Regions from separate parts of the Propionispora vibrioides genome, predicted to be linked through region 1. Evidence: riboswitches for the same ligand, from Rfam matches in the RefSeq annotation. Region 1 holds a riboswitch; each other region holds the start of a gene.
The links. Region 1 has a riboswitch for cyclic di-GMP ahead of BMW43_RS16395 (V4R domain-containing protein). Riboswitches for the same ligand answer to the same signal wherever they lie in the genome.
Positions count from the first base shown of each region.

Region 1 (5,071 bases):
GGAGATTGCAAACCACTGTTTTACCGGGAAATTTGACTTTACTGCCAGCGTCTATGGTGCCATGTATTGCGTGGAATATAGTCGGCGGGTAAATATTTTTCATGAATATAATCAGCAAATGCCTAAAGCCTATAGGGTTCCGGTCAAAGTAATGCAGTCAGCCCAAGAACTGGCGCAGCAGGATGTTCTGAAGATGTTTATCTGGCAAATGGCCGGCAGGGAGCAGTCAGTTTTCCTGGAAGCTTTTCACGCGGCGGCAATTACCGTTGTTTCTTCGGAAAATGGCGGCATGGATGTCAGTCATGCCGAAACCAGCAAGGGGAAAGCCATTGCTATTTTCGCTGAGAGGTATAATATACCGCTGCATAGGATAGCCGCCTTTGGCGACTACAATAATGATATCAGCATGTTTGAGACAGTTGGCTATTCGGTGGCGATGGGAAACGCCTCGGACAAGGTAAAAACTCATGCGACCTATGTGACTAAAACCAATAACGAGGCTGGCGTCGCCTGGGGCATTAAAGAATATTTAGAATAGACGCAAAGACAAACGAATGGCAGGATAAGTGCAGTGAGTCTATTCTTTTTCTTGTAAATAGGCGGACAGTTATGTTTCCTTCTTGGCAAGTGATTCATATTATGTAATATAGTTAGAAAAAAGGAGGAAATAGTATGCCGTCTCTGATTAATTCGCCTGCCGCATATTCAATTAGCAGCAGCAATGAAGGGTCACTTGTAGAAATAACAATTACCAACAATAACGCCAGCGGTGGTGCGGCACTGGCCAATTTTATCGTTACTGCCATCTATGTAGGGGCCGACACCGAGTATGTCTGGACACAAGAGGTTGCCACGCTGGCGGCCCAGGCCTCAGTCACTTTCGATTTGTCAATTGATAGTGAAACCTATAATGTTGCTAACTTGCATGTGGGGATAGCTTTTCTGAATACTCCATAGCTTGGGGGAGAGTTGGGGATGTCCTCAAACTCTCTACATAGACACATGCTTTTCGATTATGGGATTACTGCTGCATGTTCGCCGAATGTATTGAAAAAGGGGCTGTTGGTATGGCGGTTGTCAATATTCCAGCCAGTAAAAGTCTTACTTTATCAAGTAAAATTCCTTTGAAAAATATAAAACGAAACAAAATTTTTATCGGAGGCCAGGGAAGATATGTGTATTATAGTTACCTCTTTTTTAATATAGATATGATTCCTGGCAATATTTCTTTATTAACTGCTAAGTTGGTCTTGTTTAAGACCGGTAAGTTGCAGGAAACAAGGAGGTTTGCCATTTATCCGCTGCTGCAGGAATTTTGTTCGCTAACAACCTATTTGCATAGTTGTCCCTTTGAGGTATGCCCAACGCTAAGACGAACCTTTAATGTGTCTGCAAGTGATATCGTCGTTGAAACAGATATTACCGAGTTGTTTGGTAGATGGCTTAACAATACGCTGGTGAACAGGGGAATCGCGATTATTGAGGAAAAATTTAACTTTCAAGTGACCGGACGTACTTCTTTCGGTTCAGCGTACTGTAAAGATAAAACATTGATACCCTATATAAGAGTTGTGTATAAAGAAAAAGAAGGATCGCCTTATTTTCCCATACCTAATATCGGCTATTGTGCCACCGTTATTCCTTGCCAATCATAAGCGGTCATGTATATCATTGTATTAACAATGATATTTTTTTATGGAAGGAAATACAGAAATGGAAGCAAGAACGGGCGGTACTGGCTGGGTGGGCATTGACAGTTGCAAACGAGTGGGAAAATATCGGGGCTGGGCAGTGTTTTGGCACGACTTGTCCGGCCGGTATGGTTTTGCAGATTATCCGGACATTACCAAGCTGATGACAGAGCATAATGATGCCGGCTGCCTGCTTATCGACATCCCGATTGGATTGCCGGAAAATAGTCAGCAGAATGTGGCTAGACCGGATCAGAAATTAAGGAGCAGGCTGCCGGGAAAAGCGTCCAGTGTGTTTAATACTCCCTGCCGTCAGGCCGTTTACGCCCAGGACAAGCAGACCGCCAAGGCTTGCAACCTGCAGGTGCTGCAAAAAAGTCTGTCCGAGCAGTCACTGGGATTTACGCCGAAAATTCGCGAGGTGGATCAATTCTTGCTGGAACAGCCGCAATACATTGGCCGTCTGCGGGAATCGCATCCGGAGTACGGTTTTGCTATATTAAACGGTAATAAACCGCTGGTGAGCAAGAAAACCCTCCCGGAGGGACTTAAAGAGAGAACACAGTTGCTTTCAGAGTATTTTATACAAGCCGAACAGGCTATGGCTGAAATCCAAAACCGTTATCCCAAACAATTGCTGGATGATTTTATGGATGCCATGGTATTGTCGGTTATTGGCCGGCTTGGTATGCAGTATGGTTTTTCTACTATTCCTCAACAGCCGGTAGGAGATAGTCGAGGAATTCCGATGGAGATTGTATACAGTGAGCCGCGCCTGAAGGAGAGCTAGATTGTAACAGGAAAATATGTTTTTTTGTCAAGGACAGAAGGAAAAGTGACAGCCAGTCTAGAAATGTAAAATTTATGTAGAATTTGTAAAAAAACGAAGAATTTTTTGGCAAACTTGTCGAAAGACAAGGACGCAAAGCTATGGATCTAACTATACCAAATGACGGTATAAATGATTGCCAAGCCGCAACTAGGTTTTGGCGATTTTTTTTTAATAATGGAGATTATTTGAGGCGTTAAGTGTTGAATTTAGCTTCCAAGTGCAGCTAATCTGAGTGTGCTTGCATGGAGTCAAACAAAAAGAGGAGTCTGGTTATGGAGCGAAAATATGAATTTCAATGGGAATTACTTGGTGATCTTGCTGCCGGCAGGCCTAACCTGGGGCCGATGGTTAGCACTGATGTATACAGGCTTATGCAGTTTTGTTTTCGCGATGTGCTTGAAAAACATTACGGAACGGAAATGGTCGATACTTTGTTCTATGAGTCAGGGTTGCTGGCGGGAAAACAATTCTATCAAAACGTTATTAGGGATGTAAAAGATTTCAATAGTTTTGTTCAGGCAATACAAACAGCTCTGGCAGATAAAAAAATCGGAATTCTACGGGTTGAATCGGCCGACCATGAAAACGGAAAATATGTAATGAGTATTTCCGAGGACTTGGATTGTTCCGGCTTGCCGGAATTGGATTATGAAGTATGCGTGTATGATGAAGGTTTTATAGCCGGGCTTCTGGAAGGGTTTACCGGCAAGCAGTATAGTGTTAAGGAGATTGACTGCTGGTGTACAGGCGATAGGACTTGCCGGTTCACTGCTGAAATATCCGTGAAGTGAATCTTTGGTTTTAGAGAGGGATATCCACGTGCGTAAAGAAATGGAAGAAGAAATCAATGAAATAGTGAGAGAGTTATATCAGGTGATAAAGGGAAAAGATGTGACAAACGGTGATTCTGCCTGCGCGGAAAAACATCCGGAGTTTGCCAAGCTGAAAAACGAGCTTCTCTTGCTTAGATCTTTTACTGATACACTTGCTAAAGGCGATTTGTCTTCTACAATAAACTTACGCGGATATTGGCCGGGTGCGTTAAAGGCCCTGCAGTCCAATCTGCGCCATTTGACTTGGCAAACAGGGATGGTTGCTTCCGGTGATTATAGCCAACGGGTTGATTTTATGGGAGACTTTTCCATTGCGTTTAATAGCATGGTACTTGGTTTAAAAGATGCGGCAGAAAATGAGCGAGGCTATATTGCTGAGCTTGAAAAACAGCAGGAAATCATTCGGGAAAGTGAACGAAAATATAAATTTATCGCTGAAAATACGGGGGACGTGATCTGGCTGTTGGATACCGACGGCATTATCCGATATATAAGCCCCTCGGTTGAGAAATTATTAGGGTTTGCAGCAGTTGAACTAGAGGGGAAAAATTCGCAGCAAACGACACTTACCTTTTTGTGGAGTGCTTTTCAGAAGACTACGACTGACAACATTCAATGGCACAGCAGTAAAGTACCGGTCATTGTGGAAGAGGAACAACTGCGAAAAGACCGGAAAGTGATCTGGCTTGAATCTTCCATAAGCATTGCCCGGGATCAGGCGGGGACCCATATTGGCTATATTGGTGTTACCCGTAATATTAGTGAAAGAAAAAGAAATGAGAGTCTGCTTTATCAGGCGTATGAAAGAAAAAAGAGAAGTGAGTTTTTTAATAAACTGGCTGTCCGGAATGATATAAATGATCTGGCGTTGCAGGAGTATAGTGGAAAAAACAAGCTTCATATCCCAAAAGATTTTTCTTTATTGTTTTTTGACGTAGATACTGTACCGGGAGTGTCTGATACAGCCGATAATCATTACCATAAGCAGCAGCTCGTGGATTTCCTGATTGATATATTAAATAAGAAGAATAATACGATTGCCTGGGAGACAGACATTGGTATTGTGGTCCTTAGCGATTTTGCTTCATGTCCCAACCATAAAGAACGGGAAACCGAACTGGCGGAAAGTTATGTAGCTTATATAGGTGCCTATGTCCGTAATATTCATGTTACAGTGGGAATTGGAAACTATGCAGAGGGTTGGTCAGGTTTGGCTAACCGGTTAAACAATGCGAAGACTTCGGTACGGATTGGTAAACAGGTTTGGCCGGAAAGATATATTTATCATTATGAAAATTGCGGGATTTATCAGGTGCTTGCTCCTTTTGCCGTTACTGACGGAGCAGTTGATTATGTGCATCAAATGATCGGCCCACTGCTGCCGCACCCTAACTTATTGGAGACACTGGAAAAGATTTTATCAGGTCTAAGCTTCAAGGAGATTGGTACGCAGCTATATTTGCATCATAAGACTATTCAACTCAGAAAGCAGCGGATTGAGCAAATTCTAAATATATCGCTTGATTGTTATGAGACGCGGACAGCGTTGGCTACAGCTCTCCAGTTGTTGAAGATTTTAAAACTTGGCTGAATCTTGGCAGTGATTGTATAAGATATAACGAAAGCGCCAGCGGGGAAGTGGGAGATAACAATGATTATCAGTGCCAGCCGACGGACAGACATACCGGCTTTTTACTCGGATTGGTTTGTCAATC
Region 1 covers NZ_FODY01000024.1:62,211-67,281, forward strand. Annotated here, with positions in the region: gene BMW43_RS16375 (HAD family hydrolase) at 1-538, shown strand, start outside; gene BMW43_RS16380 (hypothetical protein) at 673-957, shown strand; gene BMW43_RS16385 (DNRLRE domain-containing protein) at 1,068-1,655, shown strand; gene BMW43_RS16390 (DUF429 domain-containing protein) at 1,714-2,481, shown strand; cyclic di-GMP riboswitch class I at 2,579-2,672, shown strand; gene BMW43_RS16395 (V4R domain-containing protein) at 2,796-3,314, shown strand; gene BMW43_RS16400 (PAS domain S-box protein) at 3,343-4,947, shown strand; gene BMW43_RS16405 (DUF1848 domain-containing protein) at 5,008-5,071, shown strand, end outside.

Region 2 (5,071 bases), on a different contig from region 1:
TTCGAAGTGACTGCCGTCGTACAGGATATCGGTGGCGTCATCCGGCAGATGACCGCCCTTCACCAGGACGCAGGCCGCCCCCAGCCGGTGTATCCGCCGGGCGGCTTCCTCCATATCCGTCAGATTATGAATAGTCATCCCGGCAATCACTTCCGCCTCGGGAATGTTGGGTGTAACCAGTGCCGCCAGGGGCAGCAGTTCCTGCACCAGGGCTGCTTCGGCTTCCGGCTGCAGCAAATGATAGCCGCTTTTGGATACCATGACCGGGTCGACCACCACGTTGACCGCCTGGTACTGACGCAGCTTGGCGGCAATGGTATGGATGGTGACAGGCCGGGAAACCATGCCTATTTTAACGGCATCCACCTCAATATCTTCGAAAATCGCTTCAATCTGCTTGGCGATGATTTCCGGCTCAATGTCCTGCACCGCCAGTACGCCCTGCGTATTTTGCGCTGTTACGGCAGTGATGACACTCATGCCGAACACGCCCTGCGCGGAAAAGGCTTTTAAGTCGGCCTGGATGCCGGCGCCGCCGCTGCTATCCGAGCCGGCAATGGTTAATACTTTTTTCATACCAGGTTGTCCTCCCGTCTTAGGGTGTGTTTGTAAACGATCCGAAACGACCCCTGACAGCGCTTTTTGTGCCATAAATCATTCCGTTCATTTAAAAGCACATCCTATAACCAAACATTTTTAATCATTGTTTTTATCTGCTCCGGCAACGCAAGGTTAGTGCTGATATCGGAAAAGCCGTCCTGCGGCGTAAGCGAATACACGGTAAGATAATCCACCGGCCGGTAACCGAACAGTTCCAAATTGCCAAGCCGGGAATTGTATAGCGCCTGACGAAAATCAATGGTGACAGTATTCCCATGAATATTGACATCTAACCCGTAAGAGGGATCCAGGTGTCCCACAACCTTGCTCACCATCGCCAGACTGACCCGGGAAAAAATCCATGACACGAAAGGCTTGTCCGGCAGCTTTTTATCGGTTACCTTCAGTGTTAGCAACGACTGATCCTGATTATGTACTAATTGCTCCACCGTGCAGACCAGCACGACCCGCCCTTCCTTGGCCGTCTTCGCTTCAATTCTAAGCTGGTGGTTTTTTAGCGAGGTAACCTTCATTTCCGTAACCGGTCCGCCGGGCTCCAGCATTGAGGCCAGCGCCTGATTGATCACATCATCCGGTACGTGGACCTGTCCGCTGACCAGGTCGGAAAAAGTTTGTGCATCCCATACTTCCTTTATTGTAGCAACTGTCTGCGTCATGTCCGGCACCGCGCTGGCCGCCGACGGCAGCGAGAAACCGCTGCTGAACGCATCCTGTATTATCGCAGGCATATCCAAGCTATCCATCTCCTTTGATTTTCCCGGGGAACCGCTGATTCAGCCCCCACCACAGCCGGACCGGAAAAGTCCGGCACAAACAGACAGGCTAAGTATCCGTTTGCTTCAGGTATGTTTTCAAACTAACAGCATGGCCCATGTTAATGGACCACTAGTAATAGTTCCCTGTTTGCTGCCGTTTTCCTGCTACACTAAGACTCAGCCTGCCCACTGGCAAAGCTGCCCTGGCCACTGATTTCTGCAGCAGTTCATGAGAATCGCCTGAACCGTCCCCTTGTCCAAATCCGGGCGATCATGCCCGCAGGATAGAGCCCATACCATCCCGCAGGACTCTTGCCCAATGGCTTACCAGCCCGGTCTCCTCTTCCTCCGGCCAGTTTCCCTGTCCCGCCACAACTAAGCCGCAGCGCTTGCAACGGGTGAACGATCTCTTCTCCTGGGCCCCCGCCGGCGTTATGTCAACCTCTTCATACTGCTTGCTGCCACAAGAACATTTTCCTACAGCCAATGTTTCCATCTCCTTATCATATGGGGAACAAGCTTCCCTCGCGGCTGGTAAAAAAACAAAAAAAGCCGGTGCGTTATGCAACCTGGCTATCATAGATTTACATCCTTAGACCCATGGCTTTGCGTCCCTTCCTTTAAAAAGGTTTGCTAAAGAATGCTTATAAGGTTATCTATATGATCACTTCATAACTGCTTACTTCGGACACCGCCTGAACAATCACCAGAAAAAGTAAGCAATCCGACTCCTACTGCCGGTGATTCGACAAAAAGATTTCTCTTTTGCCAATTATCTACGCTTTCTATGTTTTATTATACTCGTTTTATCCGTATCTTGGAAGGAATCATCGGAATTATTTTGTGCACGCCCAACAGACTGCATAATAATCATAAAAAAACAGCCTGGTGGCTGTTTTCCTGTTTCAGCGATTCTTTTTTAGTCCCTTGTAACCCTGATTCTGCACTATTCTTGCGGTAGATTTTCCACAATACTGCGTTGTCGTCAGTCAGCATACTCCCCTAGTGTAGTGGCCCATTCACATTTCGCTAAATTACTTGTCTACATTTCCATCTGTGTCGTTGTCGTCAATCGGCGTAGGAACCGCGCTATGCCTCACTCCTCCGCCTTGCAGATGAAAATGTATCCTGCGTCCTTTAGTTGAAATATGAACGTGTCACTCCCCTAGTCTTGGAAAAATTCCGTGCCAGCCAATTTAGTCTCAGGGGTTACAAGACACCAGGTCGCCCATCAAACCCGTTTAATCTCGTAGCGGTTAACGGCGCCGCCCTGAGCGGTATCGGCAGTCTGGCTGTATTCCATGGCTGGGTTCATGGCCCGGACAAAGTTTTGGGTCCATTCCTGATATAACTTTTTCATGGGTTTTGCGCTGATGCCGACCCGTTTCCAGTTAGGCTCCTGCAGACAGGTGCCGCTCTCCCAGATAACCTGATCAGCGCTGCTCGCAACCATGACATCGGCCTGATCGCAGGGCATGCCGTTCAGCAGGTAATCATTCAGCGCCTGATAGATGCCGTCGGCCCGGTCGGTTTCATATTTATTTTGTTCGGCGGCATGACGGCCGCAGCTCTCGCCATGTTCGGCAAAAGCCCGGAGAATCACCGTCTCGGCGTCACCGCCGCAAACCTCAAGCAACTCCTTGATTAAGGCGGCTTCTCTCGATTCGGCCAGATTGATCTGCCGCTGTAGCCAGCCATGAATATTGCCGTGCTCAATCAAATCACCCAGATCGGCATCAGGCAGCGGCTGCCCGTAAGTCTGCCACACCTGGTCCCGCAGTTCTTCTGCCGTATCACCGCAGCTTTCCTGGGCTTTGGCAAAGACCAGTTCCTCCCGGTTGATAACCAAGCGGATCTTATTGTATAGCCAATAGTGAATATGTCCTAAAAATGCACTCATCTGTATTCCTCCTGCTGTAATAAATGTAGTAAAAAAGACTATATGACCTTGTTCAGTGCCGCCAGAATTTCATCCACCTTGATCCCATGGATTTCCGCCGCCTTCTGGACCGCTTCCCCCGTCGAGGACGGACAGCCCAGGCAGCCCATGCCAAATGAGCGGAAGACAGGCACCGTTTGCGGATACACCCGGATAATATCGCTGATCACGCTGTCGGCGGTGATCTTGTCACCCAGTACCAGCGTCCCTTCGGTCAGGCCGCCCGCCACAGGAATGATTTTTTCTCCGGCAGCCGACTGGCTGACCAGCGGTTCGGTGGTTTCGCTGACGCCCTTGTAGAATTCGGCCAGCACATCGGCCTTGAATTTTTTTAAGCCAATCCGGTCAATAAATTGTCCAACCCGTTCAATATCGGCATTCTTTTGATAATACCGCACAATAATGTCCACTATGTGCAGCGCTTCCTCCGCCGTCAGGTCCTCAATCAGCAAATCGGCCAGACGGGGATGCGAGCCGGCGCTACCGCCCACATATACATTCCAGCCCGCATCGGTCGCCAGCAGTCCGACATCCTTTACATACACTTCGGCACAGGAGTTGGGACAGCCGGCCACTCCCATTTTCATGCGGGAGGGCATTTCCTTCTTGTGATACCGTTTATCCAGTTCGAGCCCCAGCTTGATGCTGTCCTGCTTGCCTCGCTTGCAAAAGGCGATGCCCGGACATATTTTCACACTGCGCACGCAATTGGCAAAGCCGATCGCCGGCTGCATTTCCAGATCGGCCCAAACCTGCTCCACGTCCTCGGCCTTTAAGCCGGTGAGCATAATGCGCTGCGCCGAGGTCAGTTTTAAGGTAGCACCATATTTTTCCGCCACATCGGCATATTTGCGTAAGGCGTCGGCTTTCACAAAGCCGCCCGGAATATGCGGCGTGACAGCGTAGGTTTTCTTTCCGTTCCATATCTTCTGTAGGTTGGCACCTGTTGGTAGCATAGTATCATCCTCCTGTATCTGCTCTTATCATACCAGGTTCTCTATCTAAAAAATGTGATCTGCATCAATCAGCCATGTGATATGTATCATACCCGATAAATGAATCCGGTAAACGGAGCCTTTAATCGCGAGCCTGGTATTCCGGCTTTCCCGTTTTGAAATAAACCGGTCTTAAACCGCAGCAATCGGCAAAGTCAAAAGCCGTCTTCATATCCCGGCCGATTTCGCTGGCCCGGTGAGCATCGGAACCGACGGTTACATGGCGTCCGCCCAGCTCGGCAAACCGCCGGTAAACCGGCAGCAACAGCGCCATATACTCCGGTGTCAGCACCCGCTTGGTATTGATCTCCAGAGCCTGCCCGCGCTCGGCCAGCACCGCCAGCACCGGATCAATGACTTCCTTAAATTCGTCATAGTAGACATGGGTATCGGCAAACCGGGCATAGCGGGAAATGTAATCGATATGGGCCAGGCTGTGAATAAAGTCGTGAGCTTTGACACATTCCAGCATGGTGGCAAAATAAAGAGAATAGACCTCCTGCTTGCTATGGCCGCGATAAAAGGATTCCCAGTATAAATCAATGTCATTAATCACATGAATCGAGCCAATCATATAGTCCAGCGGATAGCTCCCCGCCAGTTCCCGCGTCGCTTCCAAACAATCCATGCGCAGACCGAACTCTACACCCAGCAGCAGCTTTTCACTCCGGTAAGGCCCATACTCGCTGCAGTAATCCCCCAGGTCAAAAACAAACTCCCCCGGATTGGGATAGTTCAAATCCATATGATCGGTAATTGTA
Region 2 covers NZ_FODY01000021.1:35,697-40,767, reverse strand. Annotated here, with positions in the region: gene thiD (bifunctional hydroxymethylpyrimidine kinase/phosphomethylpyrimidine kinase) at 1-576, opposite strand, end outside; gene BMW43_RS15200 (hypothetical protein) at 681-1,349, opposite strand; gene BMW43_RS15195 (hypothetical protein) at 1,648-1,863, opposite strand; cyclic di-GMP riboswitch class I at 1,937-2,021, opposite strand; gene BMW43_RS15190 (hypothetical protein) at 2,608-3,276, opposite strand; gene BMW43_RS15185 (ferredoxin-like domain-containing protein) at 3,315-4,271, opposite strand; gene BMW43_RS15180 (histidinol phosphate phosphatase) at 4,393-5,071, opposite strand, start outside.
Region 2: linked by a shared signal. The riboswitch ahead of BMW43_RS15195 (hypothetical protein) and the one ahead of BMW43_RS16395 (V4R domain-containing protein) in region 1 are both predicted to bind cyclic di-GMP.

Region 3 (5,071 bases), on a different contig from region 1:
TTCCAGAATAAGTAATATTACCAGACACCAGCAGGGTCGTATTATTGAAACTCTTATTACCGGCCATAGTTAAGTCCCCATTTATAATAATAGTCTGGTTGTTATAGTTTTGGCCTGTAAGATCACTACTACGAGTTATCTTTGTATTTATAGGCCTATTCGTGCTATCAAGAAAGCTTTGCGCAGTTTTTGCGGTTTTAAAAGTATTGTAGTCAGCAAACCACCATTTTTCTTTTGGATTTTGTATTATTGCAGAATCGTGATCGCCATAATTTACTGTCCCGCTGCGTGTTACAGTTCCCTTTGCTACCAGTTTTCCATGCAGAAGTAGATTACCTGATAGAATAATATTACTATCTGAATACATTGCGTAATCAGATCCAGAAGGAACAGCCGGGCCAGTCGGATCACCTCCTGAAACAGTTACCGTAACATGTGTGGTTTTGCTTGAATTTCCCTCTCTACCTGTTGAGGTAACGGTATAAGCTCCCGCAGTCGCTGGACTTGAGGGAACTGGGCTAATCTGCACATTATATTGTGCATCTCCTATGTCTTGCCAACTATTTAACCACTTCCAGTCTTGAGATGATTGGTAAAAAGTAGAAATCGCTTTCTTGGCGCCTGACTCAGCTGCGTACTGAGCAGATAGTGAATTATGCTCTGTGCTGCTGGCGAATATAGCATTATTTAATTTTGGAAATAAAACAGCCATCATCCCGAGTAGAAAAACAGTAGTAAGTATTGACAATATAGTAGCATATCCTTTTTGATTCATAATATCACCACACTTATTCTATTGTAGCAGAATTAATGGTCGTAATGGTAACCGTGTTATTACTTTTTCCGTATAAATTAAATATTGCAGTAATAGTTGCTTTGCCATTACTATTTTTAGCGGTAAAGTTTAAGCTTTCAACTTGCCCGGGAGCAATGATAAATTCATTAGCAATTAAAGCGTGTTGTATTGTATCCAATTTTATTTCACGGCTATTAGATGCGACAGTGTATTGCAAGGTTGATCCTAATGCTTTAACTTTACTAGCATACCGAAGTTCGTTGGTAATTGCTGCGGAAACCTCTCGGTTATATGTGGCCGCATCAAGTCTACTAGAAGAAGTGTTATATATTTGATTTGAGGTAAACATGATTCCAAATATCCCTGCACCGATAATTGATAGAATTGCTATTCCGACAAGTAATTCGACTATGGTTAACCCTTTTTCGTTTTTTCCCATTTTCATGGTTTTAAATAATAGTAGTTTGTTATAGTCATGTTATTCGCTCCCCAAGATACGGTTATATTAACAGATAATAAATTAGCGTTTCCTGCAACTGGTGCCGGTGTCGAGACACTAACAGTATAAGTCATATTTCCAGTTGTTATTTTATCGGGTATATTGATGGTAAAGCTGTTTGTACCATCATTCACTCGTAATGCCTCGGCTGCTTGTTGTGCTATACGTAAAGCACCGTTATAGTTTTCAACGTATGATGATGCACGTACAGAATGTTGAAAGGCGAAGCCTATAGAGAGCAATGCCACTGATAGTATTAAACACCCAATTAAAATATCAATTAACAAGGAGCCCCTTTGATTTTTCATATTTTTTCCCTCAATGTAAAATGGAGAATAGCTTAAATATTATATTAATATGTATAATAATATAATAGTCTTCCGGATTATTATACCAGATAATACAAATATTGAGCATTGTTTTTCTAAACATTTAACGATTAATTTTTTAGTTGCCTAACTTTGTTTCTTAATTTTAATGAATTATCTTTAGCAGCTATCAAAAATTTACGAAATAACTTCCCTGTTTGTGGTCAATGGCTAAGTAGTAGCCATATGATAGAATTGTTATAATTAATACAAATTGATTAAAAATAATGGTTCTTAGCCACAAAAATATTACAATTGACAAATTACAGCAAAATTAGTGGTTGACAAAAAAGGTAAAATAAATAATGATTATAAATGAAAGTTTTTTACAATATATGCGTACATTTTGTATGGAAGCGATGAATATTGGTTTGTATCTGGACGCTTGAACCAATAGGAGTGAGTAGCGTAACCCCCCATCTGAATATTTTCAGATGGGTTTCTGTTTTTTGTAGAGAAATTTATTAGATTATTCTAGAATGGAAAATCAATTTCTCTTAAAAGGCACTAGATATAGAAAATTAGATGTATTTTTATACTTTATACTAAAAGGACGGTGCGATCTTTTTGAAGATTAAACAAGATATGTCATCTTTGTCGTCGAAGCTTATCGCAATTATAGCCATAGGTGTGACGGCACTAGCTGTCTATATATATGTCGCGCCGGATCATACTGGCGAATCGGTTCCTCAACCAGTTCTTGCCGACAAAAGCGTTCAAGTGAAAAAGGCGGTTGTAGTCAAAAACGTTAATGTAACCATTCCTGCCGTTGAAAAAAAACAGGAGGCAGTTCGCAATCCCTTCGCTGTTCCACCGGAATATTTAAATAACCAGGCCAAAAGCACGGATGGTAAAGAACCACCAGAGCAGCAGCTATCGCCGGGATCAGGGCAGATGTCTTCTTTCGATGATGGACATGGGGCAGCAAAAGCGGCAACTGAAGTTCCTAAAATCAGTGTTACAGGTATTGTAAGCAGTGATGACGGGCAACAATTGGCTGTTATCAATGACGGCAAACAGTCCAGAGCCTATCGTCTAGGAGAATGGATCGGCCTTTATCGAGTTAAAGGAATCGCGTCAGATATAGTGTCGCTAACCGGCCCGGCCGGAGAGATCATTCTACCTATCACTGACAATATAAAATCGGAAAAAGGCATAGCAAAAGAAAGGACAGGTAGTGGCAATGACCCAATACATAACATGGCGCAATAAGGTAATCGCTGTAATTACGATAATTGTAATTCATATCTTTGTCGTTTCTCCATTATGCTTTGCTAATCCGGGTTCGATCAGCTTAAATTTTATTCAGGAGGATATCCGGATTGTCTTACATACGTTATCGCTGTTAAGCGGTGTTAATATGATTATTGACGAATCGGCAGCCAAAGATTCGCCGACCATTACGGTCCGAATGGAAAATGTTTCGCTGGACACGGCGATTGATTTAATTGCCCAGGCCAAAGGACTTACATATCATAAAGTGGATAACACCATCATTTTTGAACGGGCTGATGTGGCCGATTCTGCGGTAATTAAATTGCAATATGTTACGGCACCGGATATGAAAGATACTATTACGTCAGCGGCAGAAGGGTTAAAAGTAAAGGTAGAGACCGATATTCCTTCCAATTCCCTGCTGGTTACCGGTTCCTCGCTTGGGATTTCCCGAATAAAGCAAATCGTTGGTGAACTGGATAAACGGTTGCAGCAGGTAGAGCTGGAAGCCAAGGTAGTTGCTATTAGTAAATCAGCAACTAAGGATTTAGGGATTAGCTGGACTTGGGATGAGACGCCGAAGAGTGTGGAATACGATCCTCCTACCTATAGCTATGATTCTGATACAGGTAAATATGTTATGACTGATCAGGGGACAATTACTCGTCATGCAAGTTCTAGTGTAGGTGGTGGTTATCCGGGAATTATTCAGTTCGGTTCATCACCTATAAACGGGTTGCCTTATGAATTTTATTATTCAGCTAAAATCAATGCTCTTGTAAGCAAAGGGAATGCAAAGATTCTGTCTCAGCCTAAGGTTATTACTGTGAACGGTAAACAGGCCCGTATATTAATAGGAGACCGGATTCCGGTGCAGACTAATACTGTGGCCAATGGGACAACTTCTACTTCTACAACCTATATTGATACAGGGATAAAGTTAACTTATACTCCGGTAGTAGGGGCTGACGGGCAAATAACCGCCAATGTGCGGACTGAAGTTAGTACGCCGCAGCTGGTTTCTGATATCAAGCAATATCAAATTACGACAAGGGAAGCCGAAACCAATGTGCGAATGAAGGACGGAGAAACTATGGTGATTGGCGGTTTGATTGGCAGTCAGGAGTCAAAGACTATTACGAAAGTTCCTTTCTTAGGTGATTTACCCATATTGGGTTCACTGTTTAAAAGTGTAAGCAATACGGGCAGCGAATCGGAAATTGTCATATTCTTAACGGCTCATGTTCTTCAATAAAGGCTAAATTGCTTTTAGTAGGGGGTATTTGACGATTCTTTTTTATAAACTTTTTTGTCCTGATCTCTATGTAAAATCCCTCCAGGAGATTCCTTGGGCGGGTATTTCGCAAAAGAACATTAAAGGTTTACTTTTTGATTTGGACAATACGCTTCTTCCCTGGGGAGGTTGTCAAATTCCCGGTGAAATCAGCAACTGGCTGCAATGCGCAAAAGAGAAGGGGTTACAACTATGCCTGGTTTCCAACAGCTATGAAAAGCGGGTAGCTGGAATTGCCCGAAGCCTTAATATTGATTATATATCCTGGGCACGTAAACCGGCTAACTACGGTTTTGCCAAAGCTATCCGTAACATGGGTTTAGTACCGCAAGAAGTAGCCGTTATTGGTGACCAGATCTTTACAGATATTTATGGTGGGAATCGGCTAGGTTGCTATACGATCCTGGTTGTTCCTTTGAGTAGCCATGAATTGCCTATTACTAAGCTGGTACGAATGTTAGAACGCAGGTTATTGGTAAAATTGGAACAAAGAGGATTGTTGATAAAGTTAAATAAATAACAAAACAGATGACTATGTGCAAGGATTGAGGAACTCGTTATGATAACAGGGAAAACAAAAAAGATTGGAATCATCGGCTGGCCGGTAGGACATTCTCAGTCACCGGCAATACAAAATGCCGCTTTTAAAGCGGCCGGGTTGGATTATGTGTATGTTCCACTACCCGTTGAACCTGAGCATTTGGAAGCTGCGGTTGAGGGATTGAAGGCGCTGGATTTTGCCGGAGTCAATGTTACCATACCGCATAAAGTGGATATTATGAAATATTTGGATAAGCTTGATGAGAGTGCGACGAAAATCGGCGCGGTTAATACGCTCGTCATTCGCGAAGGAGTTTGCATCGGTTATAATACCGATGGCGACGGTTTTATTAAAGCTC
Region 3 covers NZ_FODY01000001.1:269,796-274,866, reverse strand. Annotated here, with positions in the region: gene BMW43_RS01460 (hypothetical protein) at 1-775, opposite strand, end outside; gene BMW43_RS01455 (PilW family protein) at 789-1,235, opposite strand; gene BMW43_RS01450 (type IV pilus modification PilV family protein) at 1,238-1,603, opposite strand; cyclic di-GMP riboswitch class II at 2,007-2,089, shown strand; gene BMW43_RS01445 (hypothetical protein) at 2,231-2,875, shown strand; gene BMW43_RS01440 (secretin GspD/PilQ domain-containing protein) at 2,847-4,133, shown strand; gene BMW43_RS01435 (YqeG family HAD IIIA-type phosphatase) at 4,162-4,692, shown strand; gene BMW43_RS01430 (shikimate dehydrogenase) at 4,732-5,071, shown strand, end outside.
Region 3: linked by a shared signal. The riboswitch ahead of BMW43_RS01445 (hypothetical protein) and the one ahead of BMW43_RS16395 (V4R domain-containing protein) in region 1 are both predicted to bind cyclic di-GMP.